Regions from separate parts of the Streptomyces sp. NPDC044921 genome, predicted to be linked through region 2. Evidence: predicted binding sites of a transcription regulator. Region 2 holds the regulator's gene; the other holds the start of a gene.
What was found. The regulator HspR, encoded in region 2, represses chaperone genes until heat shock. The targets are predictions, from matches to a motif close to TTGAGNNNNNNNNNCTCAA.

Region 1: lon (endopeptidase La) is a predicted target of HspR. The motif match lies at 5,383-5,401, and genes of this name have one in related genera.

The regions. Positions count from the first base shown of each region.
Region 1 covers NZ_JBWKIF010000003.1:51,613-61,690, reverse strand. The annotation lists gene AC07DA_RS05405 (sensor histidine kinase) at 1-1,039, opposite strand, end outside; gene AC07DA_RS05400 (protein phosphatase 2C domain-containing protein) at 1,408-2,193, shown strand; gene AC07DA_RS05395 (MarR family winged helix-turn-helix transcriptional regulator) at 2,202-2,744, opposite strand; gene lon (endopeptidase La) at 2,925-5,360, opposite strand; gene AC07DA_RS05385 (GNAT family N-acetyltransferase) at 5,546-6,205, shown strand; gene AC07DA_RS05380 (spermidine synthase family protein) at 6,582-7,259, shown strand; gene AC07DA_RS05375 (response regulator transcription factor) at 7,395-8,135, shown strand; gene AC07DA_RS05370 (HAMP domain-containing sensor histidine kinase) at 8,132-9,244, shown strand; gene AC07DA_RS05365 (multifunctional oxoglutarate decarboxylase/oxoglutarate dehydrogenase thiamine pyrophosphate-binding subunit/dihydrolipoyllysine-residue succinyltransferase subunit) at 9,526-10,078, shown strand, end outside.
Region 2 covers NZ_JBWKIF010000006.1:229,446-239,523, reverse strand. The annotation lists gene AC07DA_RS12190 ((Fe-S)-binding protein) at 1-1,166, opposite strand, end outside; gene AC07DA_RS12185 (MraY family glycosyltransferase) at 1,410-2,420, shown strand; gene dnaK (molecular chaperone DnaK) at 2,515-4,371, shown strand; gene grpE (nucleotide exchange factor GrpE) at 4,368-5,021, shown strand; gene dnaJ (molecular chaperone DnaJ) at 5,052-6,230, shown strand; gene AC07DA_RS12165 (heat shock protein transcriptional repressor HspR) at 6,236-6,688, shown strand; gene AC07DA_RS12160 (sugar ABC transporter substrate-binding protein) at 6,984-8,093, shown strand; gene AC07DA_RS12155 (DUF418 domain-containing protein) at 8,124-9,329, opposite strand; gene AC07DA_RS12150 (helix-turn-helix transcriptional regulator) at 9,554-10,078, shown strand, end outside.

The DNA of each region.
Region 1 (10,078 bases), on a different contig from region 2:
CGGTGACGTCGTCGTCGCGCAGGGCCTCCAGGTCCTTGGTGCGGCGGTCGTAGAGGGCGGACTCGACGCCGCGCATCAGGTCGACCCGGGCGGACAGGGCCGTCTCCAGCCGCTTGGCGTCGGTGTTCAGCTCGCCGCCGGACAGCGAGGGCTGGTCGGTGAGGGTGGCGAGGTACTTCTCGGCGGAGTTGACCTCGGTGCCGGTGACCGTGTTGTCGAAGGAGGTGCGGGCCGCCTTGGGGGCGGTGGCGCGGAAGTCGGCCAGGGCCGCGTCGGAGCGCAGCCGGGCCTGCTGGGCGGCGGCGCTCAGGGCGTCGCGCTGCCGGGCCTCGGCGCCGGAGGACGTGGCGGTCTCGGTCGGCAGGCCGGTGACGGGGTCGATGACCGTCTCGGTGGCGCGCGGCACGCTGAGCGCGGCGAGCAGCAGCCCGCGGGCCGCGGCGGCCTGCTGCACGGCGGAGTCCAGCTCGGCCAGGGCGTGGCCGCCGGACCCCGCGCGGGGCGGCGTCTGCTCGGCCAGCTGCTCGGCGAGCCGGTGGAGTTCGGTGATGGCGGCGGAGTACGCCTGGTGCGCTTCGAGTGCGCTGCTCTTGCCGGTGAGCGCCGCTCGCCGCACGGCCGCTATGCCGTCGAGGCCCGAGCGGAGCGCGGCGGGCGTGTCGGTGTCGGCCCGCAGCTCCTCGACCTGCCGGTCGACGCGCTCGCTGTGCTGCTCGGAGGGCGCCTTGGACTTGGGGCGGCCCGCCGCGATGTACGCGGTGACCTCGTCGCGCTCGTCGGCCAGGGAGTGGGCGAGGGCGAGGGCGTGCTGCGTCTGCTCCGCGAGCGTCACCAGTTCCTGGGAGTCGTGGAGTTCGGCCGAGGCGGCCAGCACCGAGGGGGTGCCGGCACCGGCGATGGCCGCGGCGACCACGGCCACGGCCACGATGAGCCGGTTGCGGACATGTGTGGGGCGGCCCTTGCCGGTGGGGGGCGTCGGCTCAGCGCCCTGAACGGGGGCCGTCTGCTTGCCTGTGCGACGAGGCCGCGACTTCTGCACCGGTGCTCGCATTCCTGACTCGTGAACCCTTGGGCCCGGATGACGCTCCGTCAACTGGCGCGTACTCCCGGTACACTTCCCGACCCTCCCAGCGCCGGTGGGCAGCGCACGCGCATCACCTGACCCGCCACCCGAAGGAGTGAACCCCGGAGGGGAGTTGAGGGGCAAGTTCCGCGGGCTCTTGCCGCGGCCTCGCGCGGCACGCCGGTTGGACGCCGGGGGCGGGCGGTGGCAGTATTCGCCACCGCGCCTTCCCGGAACAAATCATTCCATCCCAAACCAGGCGCCTGACCTGCGCGGGTGCGCCGGTACGGCGACCATTGCCAGCCTTCTGCGGACCTTGTGAAGGGCTCGTGCAGACTGGCTGGATGCGTACTGAACTCGCTTCGGAGCCGGGAGACGCCGACCGCCCCAACGAGGACTTCGCCAGTGTCGGGCTACCGGCTTCAGGACAGGGCGGTTCACTCGTCGTCCTGGACGGGGTGACCCCGCCGAAGGCCGGGACGGGCTGTCTGCATTCCGTCCCCTGGTTCACCGCTCGCCTCGGTGGCGCACTGACCGAACTGACCGTTTCACTCCCGGATGTTCCCCTGGTCGAAGCCTTGTCCCGCGCCATCGCGCGTACCGCCGAGGCACACGCTTCAACCTGTGACCTTTCTCACCCTCGCACTCCCCAGGCCACGGTGGTCGCGGCCCGCTGGAATCCGGACACGGTGGAGTACCTCGTCCTGTCGGACTCGGCCCTCCTCCTGGAGTCCGCCGACGGCGCGGTCACACCCGTCCTCGACGACCGGCTGGCCCTGCTGCCCCGTTCGGCACTGGCCACGGACGCGGTGGTGGACGCGACGCTGCGGAACAAGGAGGGCGGTTTCTTCACCGCCGCCGCGGACCCCGCGGTGGCCGGCCGGGCGGTGACCGGGACCGTGCCCCGCCACCGGGTCCGTGCCCTGGCCGCCCTGACGGACGGCGCCGCCCGCTGGGTGGAGAGGTTCGAGGAGGGCGGCTGGGCGGACTGCTTCCACCTCGTGCGCAAGGAGGGACCGCAGGCGCTCGTGGACCGGGTGCGGACGCTGGAACGGGCGGACGCCGCCACGACGTTGACCGGCCGCGGCAAGCGGCACGACGACGCGACGGTCGTGTACGTCGAGTTCTGAGGGACCCGCTACCTCTCCATGCCGCGGTTGAGCTGGTGCAGCAACCGGGCCAGTTCCGTGACCTCGCGCGTCTCCCAGTCGGCCAGGCGGCCGGCGTAGCGGGCGCGCCGGGCCTCGCGGACCCGGCGGACGCGGTCGTGGCCCTCCTGGGTGAGGGCGACCAGCCAGGCACGGCCGTCGGCGGGGTCCGGCTCGCGGGCGACCAGGCCGAGTTCCTCCAGGGCGCGCAGCTGGCGGGACATCGTCGCCTTGCCGACGCCGATGTAGGCGGCGAGTTCGGTGGCCCGCTGCTGGCCGCACTCGTCCAGCCGGACGAGCAGCCCGTAGGCGGACGACTCCAGGTCGGGGTGGACCTCGCGGGCCATCTCGCCCTGGCTGGCCCGGGCCCGCCGCAGCAGTACGGTCAGTTCCCGCTCCAGCGCGAGGAAGGCGGGCCGGTCCACACCGCTGCCGGCCACACCGCCTGCGGCCGTACCGCTTCCGGCCACACCGGCGTCCGCGGACTCACCGGGTCCGGCCCGGTGTCCGTCGTCGTTGCCGCCCTCGTGCACGTCAGTCCCCGCCTAGGTCGTCGCTACTGAGATTGTCCGCCCGCTGCCGCCGGCGCCGCAGCCCGGCAAGTATTCCCAGGTCAGGGCGTCCGTGTCCACAGGGGCACCACACGGTGAAGGCCCGGGCCCCCCGCACGGGAACCCGGGCCTTCCCTAACCGGCCGCGTCCTCCCCCAGCCCCTAAAGCCTGGGCGGTGCCCCCACCGCCGCGACCGGAACCTCCGGCGCCGCGCCGCTCGTCGCGGGCGCGAGCGCCAGCTCCAGGACCTGGCGGACGTCGGTGACGGTGTGGACGTCGAGCTTGTCCAGCACCTCCGCCGGGACGTCGTCCAGATCGGGCTCGTTGCGCTTGGGGATGATCACGGTGGTGACGCCCGCCCGGTGCGCCGCGAGCAGCTTCTGCTTCACACCGCCGATCGGCAGGACCCGCCCGGTCAGCGAGACCTCGCCGGTCATGGCCACGTCCGTGCGGACCAGGCGCCCGGACAGCAGGGACGCGAGGGCCGTGGTCATCGTGATGCCGGCGCTCGGACCGTCCTTGGGGACCGCGCCCGCCGGGAAGTGGATGTGCACCCCCCGGTCCTTCAGGTCGCCCACCGGCAGTTCGAGCTCGGCGCCGTGGGAGCGCAGGAAGCTCAGCGCGATCTGCGCGGACTCCTTCATCACGTCGCCCAGCTGACCGGTCAGGGTCAGCCCGGCCGCGCCGGTCTCCGGGTCGGCCAGCGACGCCTCGACGAAGAGCACGTCACCGCCCGCGCCGGTCACCGCGAGCCCGGTGGCCACGCCCGGTACGGACGTCCGGCGCTCGGCCGGGTCCTGGGCGGACTCGGGCACGTGGTGCGGCCGGCCGATCAGGTCGCGCAGGTCCTCGTCGCGGACGGTGAACGGCAGCTCCCGCTCCCCCAGTTCGTGCTGGGCGGCGACCTTGCGCAGCAGCCGGGCGATCGACCGCTCCAGGGTGCGCACGCCCGCCTCGCGGGTGTACTCGCCGGCGAGCTTGCGCAGGGCGCTCTCGTCGATGGTCACCTCGTCGGCGCCCAGTCCGGCCCGCTCCAGCTGGCGCGGGAGCAGGTGGTCGCGGGCGATGACGACCTTCTCGTCCTCGGTGTAGCCGTCGAGGCGGACGATCTCCATGCGGTCGGCCAGGGCCTCGGGGATCGCCTCCAGGACGTTGGCGGTGGCGAGGAAGACCACGTCCGACAGGTCCAGTTCGACCTCCAGGTAGTGGTCCCGGAAGGTGTGGTTCTGCGCCGGGTCGAGCACTTCGAGCAGGGCGGCGGCCGGGTCGCCCCGGAAGTCCGAGCCGACCTTGTCGATCTCGTCGAGGAGCACGACCGGGTTCATCGACCCGGCCTCCTTGATGGCCCGGACGACACGGCCCGGCAGGGCGCCGACGTAGGTGCGCCGGTGGCCGCGGATCTCGGCCTCGTCGCGGACACCGCCGAGGGCGACGCGGACGAACTTGCGGCCCATCGCGTGGGCGACGGACTCGCCGAGGCTGGTCTTGCCGACGCCGGGCGGTCCGACGAGCGCGAGCACGGCACCGCCGCGCCGCCCGCCGATGACGCCCAGCCCCCGGTCGTTGCGCCGCTTGCGCACCGCCAGGTACTCGGTGATGCGCTCCTTGACGTCCTCCAGCCCGGCGTGCTCGGCGTCCAGGACCGCCTTGGCGCCCTGGATGTCGTAGGCGTCCTCGGTGCGCTCGTTCCACGGCATCTCCAGGACCGTGTCGAGCCAGGTGCGGATCCACGAGCCCTCGGGCGACTGGTCGGAGGAGCGCTCCAGCTTGTCGACCTCCTTCAGGGCGGCCTCGCGGACCTTCTCGGGCAGGTCGGCGGCCTCCACCCGGGCGCGGTAGTCGTCGGACTCCTCGCCCTCCTGCTCGCCGTTCAGCTCGCGCAGCTCCTTGCGGACGGCTTCGAGCTGACGCCGCAGCAGGAACTCGCGCTGCTGCTTGTCGACGCCCTCCTGGACGTCCTTGGCGATGGTCTCGGCCACGTCCTGCTCGGCCAGGTGGTCGCGCAGCTGCTGCGTGGCGAGCTTGAGCCGGGCCACCGGGTCGGTGGTCTCCAGCAGTTCGACCTTCTGGTCGGTGGTCAGGAACGGCGAGTAGCCGGAGTTGTCGGCCAGCGCCGAGACGTCGTCGATGGCCTGGACCCGGTCGACGACCTGCCAGGCACCGCGCTTGCGCAGCCAGGCGGTGGCGAGGGCCTTGTACTCCTTGACCAGTTCGGCGACCTGGCCGGGCAGCGGCTCCGGCACGGTCTCGTCGACGCCGGTGCCCTCGACCCACAGGGCCGCGCCGGGGCCCGTGGTCCCCGCACCGATCCTCACCCGCCCCCGGCCGCGGATCAGGGCGCCCGGGTCGCCGTCGGCCAGCCGGCCGACCTGCTCGACGGTGCCGAGGACACCGGTGTTCGCGTACGTCCCGTCGATGCGTGGCACCAGGAGTACCCGGGGCTTTCCGGGCGTTGTCCGAGCGGCGGCCTGGGCGGCCTCCACCGCGGCACGGACCTCGGAGTCGCTCAGGTCCAGCGGGACCACCATCCCGGGCAGCACGACCTCGTCGTCGAGCGGCAGCACGGGCAGGGTGAGCGGTGTGGACGTCGAAGCCATGATCTCCCCTTCGGCAGTCAAGTTGAGCTATGCCGACTCAATGCTTGAGGGCGGCCGGTTGTTCCCCGGGGGGTGTTCGCTCTGAGCGATCACCGGTGACGCCGGCGACGGAGCGGCGCGTAAGGTCGGCGCGGGTAATGGACACGATGACCTTTCACCGATTACATCTGACTACAGGAGCGGGCGTGGACAGGACCGTGCGGGCGTGGGTGGACGGGTGGGTCGTGTCGCGCGGGGCGGCTCCGCCCCTGCCCGAGCCGTGGGGCTGGACGATCGACGTGGGGCTGTACGGGCACGTCACACGACACGTGTTCGGCGCGACGGGCGACGGCCTCGACGAGACGACCGTGCGCAAGGTGGCCGGCGCGGTCACCGGGGACGGCGTGTGGCTGAAGGCCTTCCGGGACCCGGCGGTGGTCGCCGGCTGGCTGGACGACGGCTGGTGGATCGACCCCGAGCCCGGCTACCTCATGACGGTCCCGCTGGCGGCGCACGGCGCTCCGGACGTCCCCGACGGCTACCGGCTGCGCACGTGGCCGCGGGGCGCGGTGACCCACCTGATGGTGGCCGCCCCCGACGGCTCCCTGGCGGCGCGCGGCCAGATCACCACGATCGGCGGCACCGCCGTCGCCGACCGGATCGAGACGGCCCCGGAACACCGCCGCAAGGGACTGGGCGGCCTCGTCATGCGGACGCTGCAGTGCGCCGCCGCCCGGCGGGGAGCGCGGACCGGCGTCCTGGCCGGCACGCCCGCGGGGCGCGCCCTCTACGAGACGCTGGGCTGGGAGGTCACGGCCGTGCTGACCAGCGCCAGACACGACCGGCCGGCCCTCGCGGGGGCGTGAACGGCCCGCGGCCACCACGCGAGACCGGGGCGCGGACTCGAACCACCCGGCAGCCCCGCGCGCGTACGGTCCTCCGGCGGCCTCCCACGAGCACGGCGGCGCTCCGGCTGCCCGCGCGCTTCAGCCCCCGGCCGGCACCGCCCGGGTCGCGTGCCGGACCGGCGGCCGGGTCGCGATGCCGAGGGCCAGGTCTCGCGGGGCGGCGCGGTGCGTTTCACGGGGGCGTTCCTTCCGTCGGGTGCGGCCTTCGCCCGCCTCCCGCCCCGCTGTGTGACGGGCGCCACGAGTCAGCCGGCACACGGCGGCCTCGTCGCTCCCCGCGGCCTCCCCCGGTAATCCCGTGCCCACGCCGACCGGGACCTGCCAGGATGAACCGATGCCCACCTCATACGACACGCCTGACGTCCCGGACCGGCGCGAGGGCCCGCACGGCGAGGTCGTGCTGCGGCGGCACGGCGACCGGCTGGAGATCATCGCCAACGGCTGTTTCCTGATGGACACCTCCGACGGCCGCTCGGAACGGCGGCTCGTCGACGCCGCCCTGGAGGCCCTGCCGGGCCGGGAGCGCCCCGACGTGCTGATCGGCGGACTCGGCGTCGGCTTCTCCCTCGCACACGCCGCCGCGGACCCGCGCTGGGGGCGGATCGCGGTGGTGGAACGCGAGCCCGCGATCGTCGAATGGCATCGCGACGGCCCGCTCTCCGCGATCTCCGCCGGGGCCCTCGCCGACCCCCGCACGGACATCGTCGAAGCGGATCTCGTCGCATACGTCAATGAGACATCGGACACGTACGACGCCCTGTGCCTCGACATCGACAACGGCCCCGACTGGACCGTGACTGAGGACAACGCGCATCTCTACGGCGAAGCCGGACTGGCGGGCTGCGCACGGGTGTTGAGACCCGGAGGGGTCCTCGCCGTCTGGTCCGCACAGCCGTCTCCGGAATTCGAGGGAACCTTGCGGAATGCCGGGTTCCAACACGTGCGTACCGAAGAGATCCCGGTTGCCCGGGGCGTTCCCGACGTCGTGCACCTCGGCATCCGCCCTGGATAGCAAAGGCGTGCTGCCTGCCCGTACGCTGCTCCTCTGACGCCGATCATTCAAGCGTCAATCGCAACGATGCGCACGCATAGCCAGTCAGAAGGAATCACCCCACTGATTCCGGACAGCACACCCCAGGGGCGGGCGATGGAGCAGACACAGACCTCCCACAACGGTTCGGCGACGGCCACCCCGGGCGCACAGCGCCGGGTTCTCGTGGTCGAGGACGACGCCACGATCGTCGACGCCATCGCGACCCGTCTGCGAGCCGAGGGATTCCTCGTGCAAACCGCGGGCGACGGTCCGGCCGCCGTCGACACCGCCGAGGCGTGGCAGCCCGACCTGCTGATCCTCGACATCATGCTGCCGGGCTTCGACGGTCTGGAGGTCTGCCGCCGGGTGCAGGCCGCCCGCCCGGTGCCGGTGCTGATGCTCACCGCGCGCGACGACGAGACCGACATGCTGGTCGGTCTCGGCGTCGGCGCGGACGACTACATGACCAAGCCGTTCTCGATGCGGGAGCTGGCGGCGCGCGTGCACGTGCTGCTGCGCCGCGTGGAGCGGGCGGCGCTGGCCGCCGCGACGCCGCGCAGCGGCATCCTGCGCCTGGGCGAACTGGAGATCGACCACGCGCAGCGCCGCGTCCGGGTGCGCAGCGAGGACGTGCACCTCACGCCCACCGAGTTCGACCTGCTGGTGTGCCTGGCCAACACCCCGCGCGCGGTCCTCTCGCGCGAACAGCTGCTCGCCGAGGTCTGGGACTGGGCGGACGCCTCCGGCACGCGCACGGTCGACAGCCACATCAAGGCGCTGCGCCGCAAGATCGGCGCCGAGCGGATCCGCACCGTGCACGGTGTCGGCTACGCCCTGGAGACCCCGACGCCATGAGCGGCGGGCCGGCTGCACGGAGAAGCCCCGGGGAGCCGGAGCCCTGGGGGAAGGTGAGCCCGTTCTCGATCAAGACCAAGCTGGGCGCGCTGGTCGTCATCTCGGTGCTGATCACGACAGGCCTGTCGGTGATCGCGGTGCACACGAAGACGGAGCTGCGCTTCATCACGGTCTTCTCGATGATCGCCACCCTGCTCATCACGCAGTTCGTGGCCCATTCGCTCACCGCGCCGCTGGACGAGATGACGGCCGTGGCGCGCTCCATCTCGCAGGGCGACTACACCCGCCGCACGCGGGAGAACCGCCGTGACGAGCTGGGCGACCTGGCCGTGACCATCAACGCCATGGCCGACGAGCTGGAGGCCCAGGACCGCCAGCGCAAGGAGCTGGTGGCGAACGTCTCGCACGAGCTGCGCACGCCCATCGCCGGGCTGCGCGCGGTGCTGGAGAACATCGTCGACGGCGTCACCCAGGCCGACCCGGAGACGATGCGCACGGCGCTGAAGCAGACCGAGCGGCTCGGCCGGCTGGTGGAGACGCTGCTGGACCTGTCCCGCCTGGACAACGGCGTCGTCCCGCTGAGGAAGCGGCGGTTCGAGGTGTGGCCGTACCTGTCGGGCGTGCTGAAGGAGGCCAACATGGTCGCCTCCGTGCGCGCGGGCATCGCCACCGGTTCGGGCAGTCACACCCGCACGGACGTGCACCTGCACCTCGACGTGCACCCACCGGAGTTGACCGCGCACGCCGACCCGGAGCGCATCCACCAGGTGGTGGCCAATCTCATCGACAACGCGGTCAAGCACAGTCCGCCGCACGGCCGGGTGACGGTCAAGGCGCGGCGCGGCGCGCTGCCGGAGTCACTGGAGCTGGAGGTCCTGGACGAGGGCCCCGGCATTCCGAAGTCCGAGTGGCACCGCGTCTTCGAGCGGTTCAACCGCGGCAGCGCCAAGCGGCCCCAGGGGCCGGGCAGCGACGGCGGCACGGGTCTCGGCCTGGCGATCGCCCGCTGGGCGGTGGATCTGCACGGCGGACGGATCGGAGTGGCCGAATCCGAGCGGGGTTGCCGGATTCTTGTCACTCTTCCGGGACTTCCATCTGTGCCAAGTTGACGTAAAGTTCGAAGCGGAGCCACAAGATCCACCAGCGTCCGCGCTGACGGACACGTGTGATCAGGCACAGGCCCGCGCCACTGGCGTGTCAGGCCCCGCTCAACCCTTCCCTTCTTAAGCGGAACCACGCTTGTTTCCCGCCATTTCAAGCGCCGAAACACACTCCAAGATGTGACTTGCGCGACGTTGAACGGGCCCGGCCTGACCTTCCCGCCCGGGGAGGCGTAGCCTTGATTCCCGCTGTCCATCATCTTGTGAAGCGGAAGAGGGCGGTTGCCGCCGTGTCGCCACAGTCCCCCAGTAACTCGAGCATCTCGACCGACACCGACCAAGCGGGCAAGAACCCCGCCGCGTCGTTCGGTGCCAACGAGTGGCTCGTCGACGAGATCTATCAGCAGTACCTCCAGGACCCGAATTCGGTAGACCGAGCCTGGTGGGACTTCTTCGCCGACTACAAGCCGGGCGCCGCTGGCGCCCCGGCTCCGGCGGGTACCGCGGCCACGGGGGCCGCGGGGACCACCAGTGCTCAGCCCGCCGCCGCGGCCGCTCCGGCCCAGGCCTCCGCCCCGGCGGCCGAGAAGCCCGCCGCCGAGAAGCCCGCCGCCGCGCAGGCTCCGGCGCAGGCCCCGGCTCCGGCTCCGGCTCCGGCCCAGGCGAAGCCCGCCGCGCAGGCCCCGGCCCAGGCCGCCGCTCCCGCGAAGGCCGCCCCGGCCCCCGCGAAGGCCGCCCCGGCGCCCGCTCAGCCGGCCGCCGCCAAGCCGGCCACCCCGGCGAAGAAGGCCGAGCCCGCCGCCGAGGCCCCTGCCGGCCCCGAGCAGGTCGTGCTGCGCGGCC
Region 2 (10,078 bases):
ACGTCCGGGTCGATGACGCCGTTGTCCTCCAGCGTGCCGACCAGGGGGCGCTCGGCCTCGGCCAGGGCCGACGCCGGGACGTCCTTCAGCTGCTCCTCGGACGCCTTCTCCTCGCCCTCCATCGTCTTGCCGCCGCCGGCCAGCAGGTACGGCGCCTTGGCGTGCGCGTGGTCGCGCAGCGACATGATCAGCAGCTTGGGGGAGAGGGGCTTGCCCGTGTTCCAGGCGGGGCACTGCGACTGGCAGCGGCCGCACTCGGTGCAGGTGGAGAAGTCCAGCAGGCCCTTCCAGGAGAACTGCTCGACCTGGGAGACGCCGAAGACGTCGTCGTCGCCCGGGTCGGTGAAGTCGATCGGCTTGCCGCCGGACGTCATCGGCTGCAGGGCTCCCAGAGCCGTGCCGCCGCTGGACTCGCGCTTGAACCAGATGTTCGGGAACGCCAGGAAGCGGTGCCAGGCGATGCCCATGTTGGTGTTGAGCGACACCACGATCATCCAGATGAACGAGGTGCCGATCTTGATCATCGCGACCAGGTAGACCAGGTTCTGCAGCGTCGTGACCGACAGGCCGTCGAAGGCGAGGACCAGCGGGTACGAGGCGAAGTAGGAGGCCTCGTAGTGGTCGACGTGGTGGAGCGCGCCCTCCAGGCCGCGGAGCACGTAGATCGCCAGGCCGATGGTGAGGATGACGTACTCGACGAAGTAGGCCTGGCCGGCCTTGGAGCCCGCGAAGCGGGACTTGCGGCCGGGCCGGTTGGGCAGGTTCAGCAGGCGGATCGCGATGAGGACCGCGATGCCGAGGACCGTCATCACGCCGATGAACTCGATGTACAGCTCGAACGGCAGGAACGTGCCGATGACCGGCAGCACCCAGTCGGCCTGGAACAGCTGGCCGAAGGCCTGGGCGAGGGTCGGCGGCAGCGTCAGGAAGCCGACCGCGACGAACCAGTGGGCGATGCCGACGATGCCCCACCGGTTCATGCGCGTGTGGCCGAGGAACTCCTTCACCAGGGTCACGCTGCGCTGGTAGGGGTTGTCGGTCCGGGTACCGGCGGGCACGGGCTGGCCCAGCTTGAAGTACCGGACGAACTGGCCGATCGCGCGTGCGAGCAGCGCGACGCCGACCACGGTCAGTACCAGCGACACGATGATCGCGGCGAGTTGCATGGGGGCTCCTCGGGCCTGCGAGGGTTTCGTCGGGGTGGACCTGTCGCGATGGAGGGTTCCCCGAAATTACTAAGCGGTAACTTATGCAGTCCGTCTGAGACTACCCCTATCTTCCGCCGCACTGTAGCCGGGTGGGCAGTGATCTGAATCGCTGAGGGTCGCCTCAGAAGCGGTGCGGAATCCGGCCGCGATCCTGTCGTGTTATTCGTACCGAATTGTCATAGTGACGCCTAACTTATATCCGTGCTCTACGGGATCGCTGCCGCCGCCACCGCCCTCGTGCTCACCGCCCTGCTCGCGGCCGTCCTGCGGATCCCCGCCCGCAGGCTGCGCCTGGTCGAGCGGCGGCGGCAGCGGGAGGTGCCGCTGTCCGGCGGTGTGGCCGTCGTGGCCGTCACCGGGGTGGTCGTGGGGGTCGGGCAGGGGGGTGCGGGCGGGAGCGGGACGGGCGGGCTGCTCGCCGCCGGCGGCGCCGTCGCCCTGCTCGGGCTCGCCGACGACGTGTGGCGGCTGCGGCGGCGCGTGCTGGCCGCCGGTACGGCCGTGGCGGCGGCGTGCGTCGTGCCGTACGGGGAGGCGGGCGTGGGGCCCGGGCTGCTCGCCGTCGTCTGGGCCGTGGGGGTGACCCTCGCCTTCCGGGGGCTCGACCACGCCGACGGGCTCGCGGGGACGGCCGGGGTGGTGACCGCCTTCGGCGTGGCGGCGTGCGCGGCGGTCGACGTCATGGACGGGATCGCCGGGCTGATGAGCGTGCTGGCCGCGGCGCTGACCGGGTTCCTGCTGCACAACTGGCACCCCGCGCGCGTGGGCCTGGGCAGCTGCGGCTCCATGGCCGCCGGGTTCGTCATCGCGCTCGGCCTGGTGCACGTCCGGGCCGGGTTCGGGCTCGGCGAGAGCGCGGGGGTGCTGTTCGCGCTGACGGCCCTGGCGAGCGCCGACGCCGTCCTGGTGGTGCTGGCGCGGCGGCTGGGCGGGCGCCCCGTGGTCCGCGGCGGGCCCGACCACCTCGCGCACCGGCTCAGACGGCTGGGGCTGACCGTGCCGGGCGTCACCCTGCTGCTGGGCCTCGCGGCGGTCTCGGGCGTGCTCGTCGGGGTACTCGCGCACGCCGAACGGGTCGGGGGCAACGCCCTGTGGTGGGTGGCGGGTGGGGCGCTCGTGGTGGTGTTCGTCCTCGTCCGTGTTCCCGTGTACGCCGATCCACGCTCCGTATCACCGCAGATCAGAGGGCATGTGCGTGTAAGGAGCGGATAAGACTTGAGTCCATCGGACTCAGCTCTGTTGACCGGCCGACGGCCGTCGTGCACACTTGAGTCCGTTCCACTCAAGTCAGCTGGAGGAATCAACCATGGCACGTGCGGTCGGCATCGACCTGGGCACGACTAACTCCGTCGTCAGCGTTCTGGAGGGCGGCGAGCCCACCGTCATCACCAACGCCGAGGGCGCCAGGACCACGCCGTCCGTCGTCGCCTTCGCGAAGAACGGTGAGGTGCTCGTCGGCGAGGTCGCCAAGCGCCAGGCGGTCACGAACGTGGACCGGACCATCCGGTCCGTCAAGCGCCACATGGGCACGGACTGGAAGATCGAGCTCGACGGCAAGCCCTTCAACCCGCAGCAGATCAGCGCCTTCGTGCTGCAGAAGCTGAAGCGGGACGCCGAGGCCTACCTGGGCGAGAAGGTGACCGACGCGGTCATCACCGTCCCGGCGTACTTCAACGACTCCGAGCGCCAGGCCACGAAGGAGGCCGGCGAGATCGCCGGCCTGAACGTGCTGCGCATCGTCAACGAGCCGACCGCGGCCGCCCTGGCGTACGGCCTCGACAAGGACGACCAGACCATCCTGGTCTTCGACCTCGGTGGCGGTACGTTCGACGTCTCGCTGCTGGAGATCGGCGACGGCGTCGTCGAGGTGAAGGCCACCAACGGTGACAACCACCTCGGTGGCGACGACTGGGACCAGCGCATCGTCGACTACCTGGTCCAGCAGTTCCAGTCCGGCCACGGCGTGGACCTGGGCAAGGACAAGATGGCCCTGCAGCGTCTGCGCGAGGCCGCCGAGAAGGCGAAGATCGAGCTGTCCTCGTCCACCGAGACCTCGATCAACCTGCCCTACATCACCGCCTCCGCCGAGGGCCCCCTGCACCTCGACGAGAAGCTCACCCGCGCCCAGTTCCAGCAGCTGACCGCGGACCTGCTGGAGCGCTGCAAGACGCCGTTCCACAACGTCATCAAGGACGCCGGCATCTCCATCAGCGAGATCGACCACGTGGTCCTGGTCGGCGGCTCGACCCGCATGCCCGCCGTCGCCGAGCTCGTCAAGGAGCTGACCGGCGGCAAGGACGCCAACAAGGGCGTCAACCCGGACGAGGTCGTCGCCATCGGCGCCGCCCTGCAGGCCGGTGTCCTCAAGGGCGAGGTCAAGGACGTCCTGCTCCTCGACGTCACCCCGCTGTCCCTCGGCATCGAGACCAAGGGCGGCATCATGACCAAGCTCATCGAGCGGAACACGACGATCCCGACCAAGCGGTCCGAGATCTTCACCACCGCCGAGGACAACCAGCCGTCCGTGCAGATCCAGGTCTACCAGGGCGAGCGCGAGATCGCGGCGTACAACAAGAAGCTCGGGATGTTCGAGCTGACCGGTCTGCCCCCGGCGCCCCGCGGCGTCCCGCAGATCGAGGTGTCCTTCGACATCGACGCCAACGGCATCATGCACGTGACCGCCAAGGACCTGGGCACGGGCAAGGAGCAGAAGATGACCGTCACCGGCGGCTCCTCGCTGCCGAAGGACGAGGTCGACCGCATGCGCGAGGAGGCCGAGCGCTACGCGGAGGAGGACCACAAGCGCCGCGAGGCCGCCGAGACCCGCAACCAGGGCGAGCAGCTCGTCTACCAGACCGAGAAGTTCCTCAAGGACAACGAGGACAAGGTCCCGGGCGAGATCAGGACCGAGGTCGAGCAGGCCGTCGGCGAGCTGAAGGAGAAGCTCAAGGGCGAGGACACGGCCGAGATCCGCACCGCCACGGAGAAGGTCGCGGCCGTCTCCCAGAAGCTGGGCCAGGCCATGTACGCCGACGCGCAGGGCGCCCAGGCCGCCGGCGGTGCCTCCGCCGGAGCCGGCGCGGGTGCCGGTGACGCCAAGGCCGACGACGACGTCGTCGACGCCGAGATCGTCGACGAGGACCGGAAGGACGGTGCCGCGTGACGGAGGAGACCCCGGGCTTCGACGAGCAGCAGCCCGACGTCCCTTCCGGCGCCACCTCCGACGACGCCGAGCCGAAGGCCGCCTCCTCCTCCGAGGAGAAGGCGGCCCCGGCCGGGGACACGGGCCAGGACGCCGGTCTGGTGGCCCAGCTGGACCAGGTGCGCACCGCGCTCAGTGAGCGCACCGCGGACCTCCAGCGCCTCCAGGCCGAGTACCAGAATTACCGCCGCCGGGTCGAGCGCGACCGGATCGCGGTCAAGGAGATCGCCATCGCGAACCTCCTGACCGAGCTCCTGCCCGTGCTCGACGACATCGGCCGCGCCCGCGAACACGGCGAACTGGTCGGCGGCTTCAAGTCCGTCGCCGAGTCGCTGGAGAGCACCGCGGCGAAGATGGGCCTGCAGCAGTTCGGCAAGGAGGGCGAGCCCTTCGACCCGACGATCCACGAAGCCCTGATGCACAGCTACGCGCCGGACGTCACCGAGACGACCTGCGTGGCGATTCTGCAGCCCGGGTACCGGATCGGCGAGCGCACCATCCGCCCCGCGCGGGTGGCGGTGGCCGAACCCCAGCCGGGGGCACAGACGGTCAAGGCGGAGGAGTCCGCCGACGCCGACGACAAGGAGAGCGGTGGCCCGGACGAGGGCTGACGTGGACGAAGGGAAGGAGGGGCGTCGAGGATGAGCACCAAGGACTTCATCGAGAAGGACTACTACAAGGTCCTCGGCGTCCCCAAGGACGCCACCGAGGCCGAGATCAAGAAGGCGTACCGGAAGCTCGCCCGCGAGTACCACCCGGACGCCAACAAGGGAAACGTCAAGGCCGAGGAGCGCTTCAAGGAGATCTCCGAGGCCAACGACATCCTCGGTGACCCCAAGAAGCGCAAGGAGTACGACGAGGCACGCGCCCTCTTCGGCAACGGCGGCTTCCGCCCCGGGCCCGGCGGCGCGGGCGGCTCCTTCAACTTCGACCTGGGCGACCTCTTCGGGGGCGGCCAGGGGGGCCAGGGCGCCGGCGGCTTCGGCGGCGGCCTCGGTGACGTCTTCGGGGGCCTGTTCAACCGCGGCGGCGCCGGCCCGGGCACGCGTACCCAGCCCCGGCGCGGCCAGGACATCGAGTCCGAGGTCACGCTCAGCTTCACGGAGGCGATCGAGGGCGCGACCGTGCCGCTGCGGATGTCCTCGCAGTCGCCCTGCAAGGCCTGTTCGGGCACCGGCGACAAGAACGGCACACCGCGCGTGTGCCCGACCTGCGTCGGCACCGGGCAGGTCGCCCGGGGCAGCGGTGGCGGCTTCTCGCTCACCGACCCCTGCCCGGACTGCAAGGGCCGCGGCCTGATCGCCGAGACCCCCTGCGACGTCTGCAAGGGCAGCGGCCGGGCCAAGTCCTCGCGGACCATGCAGGTGCGCATCCCCGCGGGCGTCAGCGACGGCCAGCGGATCCGGCTGCGCGGCAAGGGCGCGCCGGGCGAGCGCGGCGGTCCGGCGGGCGACCTGTACGTCGTCGTGCACGTCGACTCCCACCCGGTGTTCGGCCGCAAGGACGACAACCTCACCGTCACCGTCCCGGTCACGTTCGCCGAGGCGGCCCTCGGCGGCGAGGTCCGGGTGCCGACGCTGGGCGGCCCGCCCGTCACGCTGAAGCTGCCCCCGGGCACGCCGAACGGCCGTACGATGCGCGCCCGGGGCAAGGGCGCGGTCCGCAAGGACGGCACCCGCGGGGACCTCCTGGTCACCGTCGAGGTGAGTGTCCCGAAGGACCTGACGGGGAAGGCTCGTGACGCACTCGAGGCGTATCGCGAGGCGACCGCGGGTGAGGATCCGCGGGCGGAGCTGTTCCAGGCCGCGAAGGGAGCATGAGTCAGATGGACGGTCGTCGACGCAACCCGTATGAACTGACCGAGGAGACCCCGGTCTACGTCATCTCGGTGGCGGCCCAGCTGTCCGGCCTGCACCCGCAGACCCTGCGCCAGTACGACCGTCTGGGCCTGGTGTCCCCGGACCGCACGGCCGGCCGGGGCCGGCGCTACTCGGCCCGCGACATCGAACTGCTCCGCCAGGTGCAGCAGTTGTCGCAGGACGAGGGCATCAACCTGGCCGGAATCAAGCGCATCATCGAACTGGAGAACCAGGTCGCGGCCCTCCAGGCCCGGGTGGCCGAGCTGGAGGACGCGCTCGACGGCGCCGCGGCGGCCATGCGCCAGCGCGAGGCGGCGGTGCACGCGTCGTACCGCCGGGACCTGGTGCCGTACCAGGAGGTGCAGCAGACCAGCGCGCTGGTGGTGTGGCGGCCGAAGCGGCAGCAGACGTCGGACTGACCGGCGCGGTGTGTGGCCGGCAGGCACCAGGAGAGGGCCGGGAGTTGACTCCCGGCCCTTTTCGTGCGCCTTGGGTCCCTTGCGGCGGTTTTTCCGGCCGCCCCGCCGATGACCGGGTGGTGTGCGGCACTTGAAGGCGGTTCCGCAGAGTCTTCACAACTGCTGCGGAGCGTGGTGTTGTCATCTCGTTAAGTGGTTCCGCTTGACGCTGGGGGGCGCGTCCGCGTTGTCTTTTCAGACACATGGGCCGCAATGCTGTGCCCACGTCCGAATCACACGCGAAGTGAGCCCCCGCATGCGTCGTCGTATCGCCATATCCGTGGCCGCCGCCACGATCTCCGTCTCGCTCGCCGGCTGCGGCGTGCTCAACGCGACCGGGAGCAGTGACGACGCGAGCCCGACCAAGGGCAACGACATCACGGTGGGCCTGCTGCTGCCGGAGAAGGCCAACACGCGCTACGAGAACTTCGACTACCCGATCATCAAGCGGAAGGTCGAGTCCCTCACCAACGACAAGGGCCGCGTCGAGTACGCCAACGCCGAGGCGAGCGCCGACAAGCAGGCCGACCAGATGCAGCGGATGATCGACGACCGGGTCGACGTGATCCTGCTGGACGCGGTCGACTCGCACGCCATCGCCGACGGCGTGAAGAAGGCGAAGGAGGCCGGGATCCCGGTCATCGCCTACGACCGGCTGGCCGAGGGCCCCATCGACGCGTACATCTCCTTCGACAACGAACTGGTCGGCGAGGTCCAGGGGCGCTCCCTGCTGGAGGCCATCGGCGAGAAGGCGAGCCTGTCCGACAAGATCGTCATGATGAACGGCTCGTCCACGGACCCCAACGCCAAGCAGTTCAAGGCCGGGGCGCTGTCCGAGCTGAACGGCAAGGTGACGATCGCGCAGTCCTTCGACACCAAGGACTGGAAGCCGGAGAACGCCGAGGCCAACATGGCCGAGGCGATCGCGAAGATCGGCAAGGACGACATCAAGGCCGTCTACTCGGCCAACGACGGCATGGCCGGCGGCATCGTCAAGGCCCTCAAGGCCGCGGGCGTGACCGACCTGCCGCCGATCACCGGCCAGGACGCGGAACTGGCGGCCGTGCAGCGGATCCTCGCGGGCGAGCAGTACATGAGCGTCTACAAGTCGTACCCGCAGGAGGCGGAGAACGCCGCGGAGATGGCCGTCGCCAAGGTGCAGGGCCGGGACATCCAGTTCGCCGCCCTCGCCCGGGACAAGGTCGACAGCCCCACCCACAAGGGCATCCCGGCGCAGCTCGTGCCGGTGGTGGCGCTGACCAAGGAGAACATCAAGGACACCGTCGTGGCCGACGACATCTACAAGCTGTCGGACATCTGCACGGCCAGGTACAAGGCGGCGTGCGAGGCGGCGGGTCTCGACTAGCGCGGCCCGGTCCCGGCCGGGCCGCCGGTCTCAGCCGGCCGGTTCGGGCGCTCGCGGGACGCGGGCCCGCCCCGGGCGTTCCGCCAGCGTGAGCGCCCGGAGCAGCCACTCGGCGGGCCCGTACCGGAAACGCCGCAGCCACGCCGTGCTCAGAGCCAGCTGGAGGGCGTACACGGCGAGGGCGAGCAGCAGCACGGCGGCCGCTCCCAGACGCCCGTACAGGGACAGGCCGTACGCCGTCGCCAGGCACATCACGACCAGGGACTGCCCGAGGTAGTTCGTCAGCGCGAGGCGGCCCGCCGGGACGAAGAGCCGCCGCACGCGGTCCGCCCGGGGCGAGTCCAGCAGGAGCAGCAGCAGGCACGCGTACGCGGCCGACAGGGCCGGGGCCGTCAGGGTCCCCACGCCGACGCCCAGGAGGTGCCAGCGGTCGTCCAGCGGCCCCTGGGCGGCGGAGGCGAAGAAGACAGCTCCCGGGACTCCCACGGCCAGTCCGGCGGCCGCGGTCCGCCGCAGCCGGGCGCGGCCCACCCCGCCGGGAGCGAGCAGGCGCCGCCGGCCCGCGGCCAGACCGAGGAGGAAGGCCGCGAGCACGCCCGGCGCCATCAGGAGCATGGCGGCGAAGGTGAGCGGCAGCCGGTCCAGGTTCTCCCGTACCACCGTGCCGGCGGTGCCGCGGTAGGCGGCCACGGCCTCGGCGATCGCCCCGTGCGGCACCGGTTCCACCTCGTCCACCGCCGTGGTGAGCGCCCCCAGCCCGACGAGGACGGCGCCGAACACGCCGTGGATCCAGGCGGCGGCCTTCACGGCCGTGGCCGGCGCGGCCCGCCGCGCCCCCCACAGGACCAGACCCAGCAGGCCGTAGGCCATGAGGATGTCGCCGGTGTACAACAGGACCGCGTGCGCCAGGCCGAGCAGCACCAGGCCCAGGGACCGGCGCAGGAACCGCGCGGTGGGGTTCCCGCCGTTCCGCTCGGCGGAGGCCGTCTGCAGGGTGAAGCTGTAGCCGAACAGGAACGAGAACAGCAGGTAGAACTTGCTCGACGCCAGCGCCGTCACCAGCCACACGGCGACGTGGTCCACGGGCGCCGCGCCCGGGTCGCGGAACCCCTCCGCCTCGTAAGGGCTCATCATCTGCGCGCTGTTGACCACCAGGATGCCCAGCAGGGCGAAGCCCCGCAGCGCGTCGACGGCGGGCAGGCGGCGCGGGCCGGCCGGTTCCCCCGCATCGTTCATCTCTCCCCCTCGCCGGGCAGGCGGGCCCGGCCCGTGATCACACGGTGGCACATCGGCCGCGGACCCGGCACCTCCCGTGGGGCAACGGGCCGGCGGAGCGCGCGGATTCACGGACCGAACGGCGCAAAAAGGAACTCCCGGCCGGGGGAGCCGTGTTGCGGAGCAGGTCCGGGCCGCGCATAGTGGCGCTGCGGAAGGCGGCGGAACCGGGGGTGGAACGGGCGATGGCCGGGCACGGGACGGAGGAGCATCCTCACGGTGCCGACCGGCTGTGCGAGGCCGGGGATCGCGTGTATTCCCGGGCCGTACGGCGGGGCCGGGTCACGCGCCGGGACGCGGAGCCGGTGCCCTGCCTGCTGGAGCTCGCCCTGCTGCACCCGGACCCGGACGACATGGACTGGCTGGTGCCGACCTCGCCGCAGGAGGTCATGACCCGGCTGCTGCGCGGGATGTACGACGAGGTCAGCGCGAGCCAGCGGCGGGTGGGGTCGGCGGTCGCCGCGGTCGAGTGGTACGCCGGGCTGGGCCGCCAGGTGCAGCCGGCCGCGGCGGCCGCGGAGGGCCCGGCGATCCGCGTCCTCGACGGACTCGCCCGGATCCAGGCGGCGATGGACGAGGCGACGCAGGCGTGCACGACCGAGGTGCTGACGGTGCAGCCGGGCGGCATCCGCCGCGAGGCGGAGCTCTCCGAAGGGCTGCACCGGGCGCTGGCACTGCGGGGCCGCGGGGTGCGGATGCGGGACCTGTAC